DNA from 3 places in the Clostridium novyi NT genome. Region 1 is predicted to be linked to each of the others. Evidence: riboswitches for the same ligand, from Rfam matches in the RefSeq annotation. Region 1 holds a riboswitch; each other region holds the start of a gene.
What was found. Region 1 has a riboswitch for cobalamin ahead of NT01CX_RS10545 (cobyrinate a,c-diamide synthase). Riboswitches for the same ligand answer to the same signal wherever they lie in the genome.
Positions count from the first base shown of each region.

Region 2: linked by a shared signal. The riboswitch ahead of NT01CX_RS02290 (energy-coupling factor ABC transporter permease) and the one ahead of NT01CX_RS10545 (cobyrinate a,c-diamide synthase) in region 1 are both predicted to bind cobalamin.
Region 3: linked by a shared signal. The riboswitch ahead of cobT (nicotinate-nucleotide--dimethylbenzimidazole phosphoribosyltransferase) and the one ahead of NT01CX_RS10545 (cobyrinate a,c-diamide synthase) in region 1 are both predicted to bind cobalamin.

Region 1 is NC_008593.1:2,261,245-2,265,437, forward strand. Features, by position in the region: gene cbiD (cobalt-precorrin-5B (C(1))-methyltransferase CbiD) at 1-130, opposite strand, end outside; gene NT01CX_RS10540 (precorrin-8X methylmutase) at 152-775, opposite strand; gene NT01CX_RS10545 (cobyrinate a,c-diamide synthase) at 768-2,123, opposite strand; cobalamin riboswitch at 2,247-2,423, opposite strand; gene NT01CX_RS10550 (CotS family spore coat protein) at 2,469-3,440, opposite strand; gene NT01CX_RS10555 (spore coat protein) at 3,481-4,193, opposite strand, start outside.
Region 2 is NC_008593.1:465,536-469,728, forward strand. Features, by position in the region: gene NT01CX_RS02280 (pyridoxal phosphate-dependent decarboxylase family protein) at 1-795, shown strand, start outside; gene NT01CX_RS02285 (polysaccharide deacetylase family protein) at 970-1,776, shown strand; cobalamin riboswitch at 1,841-2,048, shown strand; gene NT01CX_RS02290 (energy-coupling factor ABC transporter permease) at 2,191-2,937, shown strand; gene NT01CX_RS02295 (energy-coupling factor ABC transporter substrate-binding protein) at 2,939-3,259, shown strand; gene cbiQ (cobalt ECF transporter T component CbiQ) at 3,259-4,023, shown strand; gene NT01CX_RS02305 (energy-coupling factor ABC transporter ATP-binding protein) at 4,108-4,193, shown strand, end outside.
Region 3 is NC_008593.1:1,271,054-1,275,246, forward strand. Features, by position in the region: gene NT01CX_RS05935 (hypothetical protein) at 148-486, shown strand; gene NT01CX_RS05940 (histidine phosphatase family protein) at 612-1,253, shown strand; cobalamin riboswitch at 1,305-1,482, shown strand; gene cobT (nicotinate-nucleotide--dimethylbenzimidazole phosphoribosyltransferase) at 1,604-2,671, shown strand; gene cobU (bifunctional adenosylcobinamide kinase/adenosylcobinamide-phosphate guanylyltransferase) at 2,677-3,237, shown strand; gene cobS (adenosylcobinamide-GDP ribazoletransferase) at 3,249-4,001, shown strand; gene cobC (alpha-ribazole phosphatase) at 3,998-4,193, shown strand, end outside.

The DNA of each region.
Region 1 (4,193 bases):
TGATTTTTTCAAGTTTTCCACCGTAATATAACATCCTTGTAGCTGCTTTTGCCGCCGCCGCTGCACAAGAACCTGTTGTATAACCACATCTTAGTTTTTTACCATCACAATCAACATACATTTCAAACATGGTTTTCACTCATTTCCTTTTTTATCTTGCCAACATATACATTAGTGCATTTACAATACATGCAGCAATTCCACTACCACCTTTTCTACCTCTTACAGTTATCATAGGTATGTTTAACTTTTCTATTTCTACTTTACATTCCGCCGCTCCAACGAATCCAACTGGACACGCTATTATAAATTTAGGATTTGCTTTTCCTTGTTCTACAAGTTCTTTTAATTTAAAAACTGCTGTAGGTGCATTTCCAAACACAAAAAATTCAACTCCGTCTTCAACTGCCTTTTCAACAGCCGCCATAGAACGTGTAATCTCTCTTTCCTTTGCAATTTTTGCTACTTCTTCTTCAGATACATAAGAAATTACCCTGCAGTTTAACTTTTCAAGTGCCTTTTTATTTATTCCTGAAAGAGCCATTTTAGTATCTGTATATATTGTTACTCCCATTTTTAATAGTTTTAAAGCTTCATCAATAGCACCTTCTCTTATATACAATAAATCTTTATATTCAAAATCTGCCGTTGTATGTATAACTCTTTTTACTATTTGAAATTCTCTTTCACTAAAATTATGTGGTCCCATTTCCTCTCCAATTATCTCAAAACTTCTTTTTTCAATTCCCATAGGACTTTTTATATAGTTACTCAAATATTTTCCCTCCCTTTATGTTCTCTGTTAAATAATCTATAAATTTAATATTCCCGAAAAAATGTATATGAGCATAAGATGCTAATGTATTATTTTTAATATATCCACAATTCCATGTCTTTTTACTTCCATCATACATTTCTTTTTCAACTAAATAAGCTTTTGTATCATTACTCTCTATTTTGGATCTATGAAACTCATGACAATTTATATTAAATCCTTTAGGTAAAATAGGATTTTCCTCTACAACATTTACTTTAGCATACCCGAAGTTTTGAAGTCTTTTAGTCATATAAGAATTTCCCTTAAAGAAATCTACCATATTGTAATAAGTTTCATCTTCATTACCTTTATCAATAAAAGCACTCATAAGATACATAAGCCCACCACATTCTGCATAACATCTAAGACCACTCTCTAGTTTTTCTTTTAAACTTTTAAGAATACTTTTATTTTTTGATATTTCTTCTCTAAATACCTCTGGATAACCGCCACCTATGTATAATAAGTCTATATCTTCTGGAAGTTTTTCATCCTTCAACGGGCTGAAATAAATAACTTCTCCTATTTCCTCTAAAAGTTCAATATTTTCTTTGTAATAAAAACTAAAAGCTTTGTCTTTTGCTACAGCTATCTTTAACCCCTTATTTTTAACATGAAATTCATCTTTAAATCTCATACAACTTTTAAATTCAAGCAAAAGAGAATCTAAATCTATATATTTTTCCATTAACTCCGCACAATAATTTATTTTTTCATTAAGCATTTCTATCTCACTACTTTGAATAAGTCCAAGATGTCTACTTCCTATTGCTAGTTTTTCATCCTTAGGTAAATATCCAAATACTTTTATGTTACACAACTTCTCTACTGCTTTTTTTAAAAGTTTAAAGTATCCCTCAGTTATATTATTAAATATAATTCCAACAATATTTATATCCTGAAAATTTAAAATCCCATTTATCTCTGCACACAAAGTTGCAACTTGTGCCTTTGGTGATAAAACTAAAACCACTGGCAAATCTATAGTTTTAGCCACATGGGCAGTTGAATATTTTGAGTCTATTCCTTTTCCGTCGTATAATCCCATAACCCCTTCAACTACAGCATAATCACACATTCCTCTTGAAAAAGATGCTCTAACTCCATCTTCCCCCATTAAAAATAAATCTAAATTTCTAGAATCTATTCCCGTTATTTTGCTATGAAATGCTGTATCTATGTAATCTGGTCCTACCTTATATCCTTGAACACTAAAGCCTCTATTTTTAAGTGCTTTCATAAGTCCAAGAGTTACTGTGGTTTTCCCTCCACCACTGGCATTTGAAGATACTACTATTCCCTTCATTTGTATCCTCCTTATAATCAATATAAATAAAAAAAGTACACCTTTCAGCGTACTTAATTATCATAAAAAAACCTATGAAATTTTTAAATAGGTCTACTTATAACAACTCTTTCCCACCGAAAGGTCTTTATCCAAAGCTTAGGCAGGTCTCCTGACTTAGTTTCATCCTCCTCTTCCTTCCCGGTTATAAACCAGTGGTTTTAGATTTGTCCACATTACAGTAGCGGGGGCTGTTACGGATTTTCACCGTATTCCCTTTTCACCTGAAATTAATCAGACACCTAAGCTAATATACAATTTTATAAAGTTATTATATACTACCTTACATTATATTATCAACAAATACTATTCTTTTATAATCTCTGTTCTAAATTTCTCTAAAAATTCTCTCTTATCTTGCTTTAATCCATTCTTTTTAATTAATTTATCTAAAAATACATCGTATGACCAATCCTTACTTCTAGTATAATAAGCTTTAGCTACTGTATAAAAATCTTGAGGGAATATCATCATGCCATATAGAACTTCCATTTCTGTTTTAGTAAGATTATTGTGTTTATAATAATTATTTAATATAAAATGTAACTCATCAAAATTATATGCTGATCTTTTTTCTACCTTATTTATAAAATTGCAAAGATCATGAACCTTTAAATCTATAATAGAATAATCAAAATCCACAAAATGTGCTTCTTCATCTTTGATGAGTACATTGTGATGAGCTAGATCATGATGGCATAATATAATTTTATCTTCTTCACTACATAACTTGTAAAAATTAGACCTCTCTAAAACATCAATAGCTCTATCTACTTCTCCTATATAATAATCAACATTCTCTATAAAAATTTCATCAAATTCTGTTTTATTCTTTATAAGTTTAACTACATTTTTAAATATTTTTAACTCTTCACCTTTTCTTTTAAATGTATCAATTGTAGTTCCACAAAGGTACCTTGTTTTATTTTTATATCTAAATCCTTCACATGCTTTATGCAGTTGTCCAAGTCCCCTTGATACAACCATTACATCTAATGGATTTGAATATTCACTTTCTCTTCCATCAATTAAATCCATGACACAATAAATATTTTTGTTCCAATTCACATAAACTTCTCCATCTTTAGTCTTAGTAAAATTAAATACTCTATGGAAGGAATTTTTGTTTATATAGTTTATTCCTGAATTTATAAAATTTAATTCATTTATACTATAATCAATTTTCTTTAAAATCTTATTTCCTTTATCAGTAATTAAAATATATACTTTTCTTACAGGAATAATCTCTTCAATTTTAAAATCATATGCTTCAAACATTTTTAAATTTAAATCATATTCAACTAGGGCTTTTTTATCTTTATATCTTACATTCTGTAAAATTTTCTACACCCCCTTCACATAAAATATTATAATCACATCTTATGATTTTTTTTAATTTGTCTTTACTCTTATTAATGTTTAATCTATTATCATACATCATATACTTAGTGCTGGTTATATATTTATTACAACACTTCATAAATTCAGTAGGATATGCTATAAGTGATTGTAAAAAAACATTGCTTCTATCATCTAAATCTTCAAATTCACAAAATTTATCCACTAATTTTTTATAATCTAATTTTAGATTTTTCTTCATAAGCTTTCTAAAAAAAGTAGCAGCATCAATTTCTACTAAGTCATAAAAACACTTTTCGAGATTTAATGCTTCTATGAATTTTATTTTTCTGAGACTATTAAAATAAGTATTTCCTAAACAAATTTCATTTCTGTCCATACTTCTTTTCATAATCTCTAAGTACCCAATATCATATATATTTTTTATAGACTTTTCTGCTCTATTTAAATAATCTTTCCCATATCCCAATAAAAGTTCTTCAAAATCATTTTGTGGTGAATTATGCATTATATCATTAATTTTTCTTTTTACTCTTTTTATATATACCTTATACTGTTCTATAGTTCTTCCTCTTTTATCTTCTAACCTATGACCTATATAATCATTATATCCCATAGCTTTTTTGTGAAACTCACTTATTATATACAATTGATTTATAATCTCTTTTTCTA
Region 2 (4,193 bases), 750 kb from region 1:
GTATTTAATTCATATGACTTTAAAGAAAATTCTATGGAGTTTTCAGAAAAAACTTTAAGATCTATAGAAAAAAGTGTAGCAAATATAAGAAATTTAAATTTAGCTGACGCTATAGGAATAGATTTTCATAAAACAGGATTTACTTGTTATAATTGTAGCATGATTTGCATTAAAGACTGTAATGATATAGATATGCTAACTAGAGATAAAGATCAGATGGCTTATCTATACCATTCAAGTGCGTATACTCCTGGAGAATACACATTAGAATGTTCTAGAGGGGGAGGATATGCTCTTTCAGCTTGGTGTAATTTGCAGTACTTTGGCTTAGAAGGATATAGAGTTATATTAGGAAACTTAATAGAATGTGAAATGTCTTTACGAAATGTTATAAAAGAAGAACCAAATCTTGTTTGTGTAAATGAAAAAGATAATGGATTAGTTACTTTATTTAGAGTATATCCAGATAAATTAAAAGAAAATATAAATAAAGTAAATTTTGCTGAAGAACAGTACAAAAATGAATTTACTAATCCAGATTATAAAGAGCAATTAAAAAAATATAATGAGTACCAAAATAAAATTGCAAATGAACTTGAAAGAATGATGTTTGAGGAAAATGGACCAGCTCTTAGCTTTACAAGTAAGTTTAGATTATCACAGTATGGAGAACCTATAGCAGCTATAAAGGCTTATCCAATGTCACCATATATGAATTTTTCAGAGGAAAGATTAAAAGAAGACATAATTAAATATGTTTTACGTGCTAAGGAAAATGTTGATAAAAAATTATAATAAATAAAATAATTACGAGAGTATATAAAAAATATTATGTACTCTCTTTTTGTATATAATCTAAAAAGAAACTTATATATAATTATTTATATTTTATACAGCTAAAAAACAATATGATATAATAAAGATTATAAAATTTAATATTATAAAAATTAATTAAAAGGAATTGAAATTATGAAGAAAAGACTATTATTTTTAGTATTATTTGTGATTGCATTAGCATTAGTTAGATTTGGTGTTAAAACTGTAGTGCTTAGAAATCCTACAAATGATGTATCAATTGAGAAAAATGAAAGTATACCTGTACTTATGTATCATTCTATAAAGTACGAAAAAGGAAATCCTGTAAGACTTCCAAAGGAAAAATTTGAAGAGCAAATGAACTATTTAAAAGATAATAATTATAATACTTTGACATTAGATGAACTATATGATTTTTTAGAAAATAATAAACCTATTCCTAAAAAGTCCATAGTGCTTACATTTGATGATGGGTACAAGGATAATTACGAAACAGCTATACCTATACTAAAAAAATATAATTTTAAAGCCACATTTTTTATGATAAGTGACTATATAGGAACAGGTGAATATTTAACTTTAGATCAGCTTAAAGAAATGCAAAAGGATGGTTTTGATATAGAAAGCCATACAACAAATCATAATAAATTAACTAAAGAAAGTTATCAGGCTCAATATAAGATGTTTTTAGATTCTAAAGAAAAATTAGAAAAGCTATTAAATAAAAAAGTAAAATATATAGCTTATCCATATGGAAAATATAATGAAGATAGTATAAAGGCAGTTAAAGCTGCTGGATATAAAATGGCTGTTACAACTCACTGTAAATGGACAGATAGAAATGAAGAAATCTATAAAATAAGCAGAGTTGGCATAAGTGGGAAACATGATATGGACAAGTTTATAAATAAGTTGAATTATAAGAATTTTTGTAGAGTATATAAATACTTATTGTTATAAAAGTTGAGGAATAACTTGACAATTTGTTTAAAAACAATATAAAATCAATATCGACAACAAAATATAAAATACATACAAAGTAGGTGTCAGTTATAATTGAAAGTTTGATTATGAACTGGTGAAAAGGGAAGCTGGGTGAAAGTCCCACACGGTCCCGCCGCTGTAAGAGAGGAGTTTTTCTTAACAAAACCACTGGTATCTTAAGATATTGGGAAGGGTAGAAAAATTATGATACTCAAGTCAGAAGACCTGCCTATTTTTGTACACCAATGAACTCTACGGATGATAGGGGGTGTTTTAATGAAATATTATACACTTTTTTTGACCTCTTGACGTTTATTGGAAGGGGTTTTCTTTTTTGGAAAAAACCTAAAGTCAAAATGTTGTTAAACTAAAAAAAGGAGAGGTTAGTAAATGAAATTAAAAAGAAAGTATCAATTGTTTCTATTAGTGTTCTTTGTGGGCATGTTTACTGTTAGAACAGCGTATGCCATGCATATAATGGAAGGATTTTTACCACCAATGTGGTGTGGAATTTGGGGTGCTTTATGTGTACCTTTTGTAATTAAAGGACTTATATCTATAAAGAAAAAGGTAAATATAAACCCCAAAATAAAAATGCTTATTGCTATGGCTGGAGCATTTGCCTTTGTACTATCAGCTTTAAAAATACCATCAGTTACAGGAAGTTGTTCACATCCAACAGGAGTTGGTCTTGGAGCTATTTTATTTGGACCAGCAGTTATGAGTGTTTTAGGATTAATTGTTCTCATATTCCAAGCATTACTTCTTGCCCATGGTGGAATAACAACTCTTGGTGCTAACACATTTTCTATGGCAGTTATAGGACCTATAGTATCATATTATTTGTACAAGCTATTAAGAAAATTAAACTTATCAAGAAGTATATCAATATTTTTTGCAGCAGCATTAGGGGATTTAATGACTTATGTTACAACTTCTATACAACTTTCACTAGCATTCCCTGATAAGACTGGTGGATTTATGATGTCACTTGGAAAGTTTATGGGTATATTTGCTATAACTCAAATACCACTTGCAATAAGTGAAGGAATTTTAACTGTTATAGTATTTAATCTTCTATTCAATTATAACAAAAATGAACTTGAAGAATTAGATGTTATTTCAAAGGAGGTATAGTATGAATACTGAAAAGAAAACAAATAATAAATCTATGTTTAAAAAGAATATATTTCTTGGAATTTTAGTTGTAGTAATAGCTGTTGCTCCTTTGATTTTTACAAAAGGTGCTGAATTTGCAGGTTCAGATGACCAAGCAGAAGAAGCTATTACACAAGTAGATAAAAATTATAAACCATGGTTTTCACCTGTATGGGAACCACCAAGTGGAGAAATAGAAAGTTTACTATTTGCACTTCAAGCTGCTATTGGTGCAGGAATAGTAGGATATTACTTTGGATATGCAAAGGGAAAAAAGAAAAATAACGAAAGTGAGAAATAATGATTTCAATAGATAAATTATCATACATATCAAAATTAAGATATGTAAATCCAATGGAAAAATTTTTATTTTCTATGATTACTATGTTTTGTGGAATATTTTTAAATAACATATTAGTGTCTATAATTATATTTTTAGTAATGTCTTTTATGACATTGTATAAAGCTAAGATACCATTTATATCTTATTATAAATTAATATTAATACCATTAGTATTTTTGGTTATAGGAATCATAACAATAGCTATAAATATTGGGTATAATAATGAGTTTTTATTTAGTTTTAAAATTTTTGGATTCACTATGGGATGCACAAAAGAGGGAATATATAATGCTATGCAGATATTATTTAAATCAATGGCATCAGTATCATGCTTATATTTTCTTGCACTTACAACGCCAATAGTTGAAATTTTATCTGTTCTAAAAAAGTTAAGAGTTCCTAAATTATTTATAGAACTTATGGGACTTATATATAGACTTATATTTGTACTTTTTGAAACTATGAATACAATTTATATATCTCAAACAGGTAGACTTGGTTATTCTACTGTAAAAAAGGGGTATAAGTCATTAGGACAATTGGTAACTACTTTGTTTGTTAGAGCTTATAAAAAGTCACAAGATATGTATACTGCAATGGAAGCAAGATGTTATAATGGTGAGATTAATGTAATAGAAAAAAGATATAAAATATCTTATAAAAACATAGGAATGATAATATTTTTTCAGATAGTTTTATTGATTGTAAAGTATAAATTTTAAATGTAAATTTAACTATAGATTTTTTATATTTAAAGCCACAGAGTTTATTATCTGTGGCTATATTAAATATTTGGAGGAAAATTAATGAAAGAGTACATATTAGAAACTAAAAATTTAAGTTTTAAATATGAAGATGGAACCAATGCTTTAAATAATATAAGTTTAAAAAT
Region 3 (4,193 bases), 990 kb from region 1:
ATACAGAATTAAATATTTAATAAATTTAATTAAATTTATTAAATATTATGTGAAAGATATAAATAATTTAGTTAACTAAATATTATACTAATTAAATGGTTATGTAATATTTAATATACAAATATTAAGATTTAAGGAGGAATTGTTATGAGTAAGTATAAAGTAGGGGAAGAATTAATAATAATTGAAAATCAACACGAAGATGTTAAAAAGCTAAGTGAACTAATAGAATTAAAAGTAAACAAAGAAAATTACTCAAAATTAACATTAGGAATAAAAATATTAGAAGTAAAATATGATAAGCCAAATGTTATATTAACTTATAGAAATGTAACAGGTGATGTTAAAAAGGTATTTGCTATTTGTAGGGATATTCCTAATTTTGATGAAGAAAAAGTTTTGGAAAAAGCTTTACTTAAAGCATTCCAAGAGGAAATAATAAATCTAAATGTTACTAAAAATCAAGGTATTCAATTAAAGTACTAATAAAGTACTACTTTTAAAATAACTTTAAAAACAAAATCTCTACACTATAAGGTGCAGAGATTTTTTTAATTATTAAAATATATGATATAATAAAAATACTAAAAATATAAGAGGTGAATTAATATATGACTACAATATATTTAACTAGACATGGACAAACTGAGTGGAATTTAAATAAGAGATTACAAGGGTGGAAGAACTCTCCTTTAACGGAACTTGGAATTTCCCAGGCTAAAGCATTAAGTGAGAGACTTAAGGATACTGAAATAGACGTTATTTATTCAAGTCCTATAGAAAGAGCATATAAAACAGCAGAAATTATAAAAGGAAATAAGGATATTGAAATTATAAAGCATGATGGATTAAAGGAATTTAACTATGGTGATTGGGAAGGATTAACCATTGATGAAATAGAGAAAAACCCTATGTATACCAAAGAATTAGATAATTTATTTAATAGTCCTAAGGAATATAAGCCTTTTGGTGGAGAAACATACGATGATCTTATAAAGAGAATAGATATTACAATGAACGAGATACTAGGAAAAAACAAAGATAAAAAGATACTAATAGTTACACATGGAATGACATTAAAAATGCTACTTCATTATTTTAATGAAAATATGACACTTGATGATATTGTAAAGCTTCCTGTAATGGGACAAACTAGTCTTACTAAAATTGATGTTGCTGACGGAAAATATAACTTAGTTTTTCAAAATGATACCAGTCATTATGATGATAATCATGTTCAAGTAGGATGGTAATTTGATTTTACATATAATAAATGATATAATCACAACAGTTTTCAATTGAGAAAATTAAATAAGTCATTAGGTGCTCTATTATAAGAGGTAAAAGGGAAAGTGGTTAAAATCCACTGCAGCCCCCGCTACTGTAAATGAGGATGAAATCTAAATTGCCATCCATAAGGAGAAGGTTAGAAAGTAATATGATCCATAAGCCAGGAAACCTGCCTAATGTACGATTATTTAAGTCTTCGGTGGGAAGATATAAAAGTTAAAGTTGTATTGTAGATACAACTTTTTTGGCTTGCTTTATATATTCCCGCATCTTAATAGGTGCGGTTTTTTATTTTGAATTTAGGAGGAAATTCATGAATTTATTAGAGACTGTTTTAAAGGAAATCAAACCATTAGATACTACTATTATGGATAAAGCATTAAAAAGATTGGATAAACTTGCAAAACCTCTTGGGAGTCTTGGAAGACTTGAAGATATAGCAATGCAAATATCAGGAATAACAGGTAATGTTAAGAATAAGTGCAAGAAAAAGTGTACTATAGTTATGGCTGCTGATAATGGGATATGGGAAGAAGGTGTGAGTGCATGCCCTCAATCAATTACAGCTATACAAACAATTAATATGCTTAAAGGATTAACTGGAGTTGCGGTTATATCTAAACATGCTAATGCGGATATAAAGGTTATAGATATTGGTATCAATGCAGAAATAAGTCATCCTAGTTTAGTGAATAGGAAAATAAGAATGGGCACTTACAATATGGTTAAAGGCAGTGCTATGACAAGAGATGAAGCTATAAAAGCTATAGAAATTGGTATAGAGAGTGTTAAAGAGTTAACAAAGGAAAACTATAGTGTTTTAGGTACCGGAGAAATGGGAATATGCAATACAAGCACAAGTAGTGCAATATTAATGGTTCTTACAGGATGTAGTGCTGATATTGCAGTTGGAAAAGGATCTGGTATTACAGAAGAAGCTTATATTAATAAAAAGAAGGTAATTAAAGAAGCTATAAAAATTAATAATCCAGATAAGGAAGATCCTATTGATGTACTATCTAAAGTAGGTGGATTTGATATTGCAGGGCTTGTTGGTTGCTTTTTAGGAGCTGCATACTATAGAGTTCCAATAGTTATGGATGGATTTATATCTAGTGCTGCTGCATTAATTGCATATAAATTAAATCCTTTAACTAAAGAATATATGATACCATCTCACGCTTCTAAAGAACCAGGATTTAATCTTATTATGAAGGAACTTAAACTAGAACCTATGTTTAATCTTAATATGAGATTAGGAGAAGGAAGTGGATGTCCACTAACCTTTGATTTAATAGATGCAGCTTCTGATATTATGTGCAATATGGCAACTTTTGAAGAAGCATCTATAGTTGATGATTATTTAATTGATATAAGGTGATAAAAATGGGAAAAATTATATTAGTAACCGGTGGAGCAAGAAGTGGTAAAAGTAGTTATGCTGAAAATATAGCTAAAAATGTTGGAGAAAAAATATTATACATAGCAACATCAATACCATTTGATGAAGAAATGAAGCATAGAGTTAAAAAACACAAAGAAAGCAGACCAGAAATTTGGGATACCTATGAAGGATACAAAAGTTTAGATAAAGTAGTAAGAGAAAAGAATAATTTATATGATGGTATGTTACTTGATTGTGTAACTATTATGACTTCAAATTTTATGTTTGATTATATTGGAGATAAAATAGAAGAAGCAGATAACACTACTTTGGATACAGTAGAAAAGAAGATAATAACAAATTTTGAGAAGCTTTTAAATGAAGCTATTAAAGGAAATAGTACTATGATACTTGTAACTAATGAATTAGGCTATGGAATAGTTCCAGAAAATAAATTAGCACGAGTATATAGGGATATAGTAGGTAGAATAAATCAATATATAGCCTCAAGGGCAAGTGAGGTATATTTAGTTGTATGTGGTATACCAATAAAAGTTAAGTGAGGATAGAATTTATGAAAAATTTAATATTAATGATTCAGTTTTTTACTAGAATTCCTATAAATATAGAAATTGATGTAAAAGAAGATTCCTTTGCTAAAGGGATTTCATATCTTCCACTAGTTGGACTGATAATAGGAGGATTTAATGCTATTGTATATTTTGTGTCATCTAAATTTATTTTAGGTACACTTCCCATTGTATTAGCACTTTTAGCAAATACAATTATTACAGGGGCATTTCATATAGATGGTCTTGCAGATACTTGTGATGGTATATTTTCTTCAAGAAAAAAAGAAAGAATGCTGGAAATAATGAAAGATAGTAGAGTTGGAACTAATGGTGCTATAGCTATAGTATTTGACTTTATGCTTAGATATGCAGTACTTAATAGTTTAAACAAAAAATATATAATAATAGCCTTAATATTGTCTCCTGTAGTTGCAAAAACAGTTGTTACACTACTTATGTGTTTTTCTGTTTATGCAAGAAAAGAAGGGGGACTTGGAGGAGTATTTGTAGGAAAAGTAAAACCTTTTAGAGTGATTGTTGCATTTATAATATCAATTTCAATAGGATATGTGCTTATAGGATATAAGTATGTAGCTTTACTCTTAATTACAGTTTTATTCATTGAAATATATAAAAAGCTTATATATTCTAAAATTGATGGTATGACTGGAGACACACTTGGAGCTGCCAATGAAATAGCAGAAATTATATTTATGTTAGCGCTATTATCATTTAAAGGATGTGGGTTACTATGACATCATTATATTTAGCACGTCATGGAGAATCAGAGTTAAATACTAAAAAAGTATATTTTGGTGTAACTGATTGTGAACTAACTAGTACAGGAATATTTCAATGTGAGAATTTAAATAAGAAATTAAGTCAGTTAAATGAGCTAGATTTTGATGTAATAATTACAAGTTCTCTTAAAAGAGCCATAGATTCAT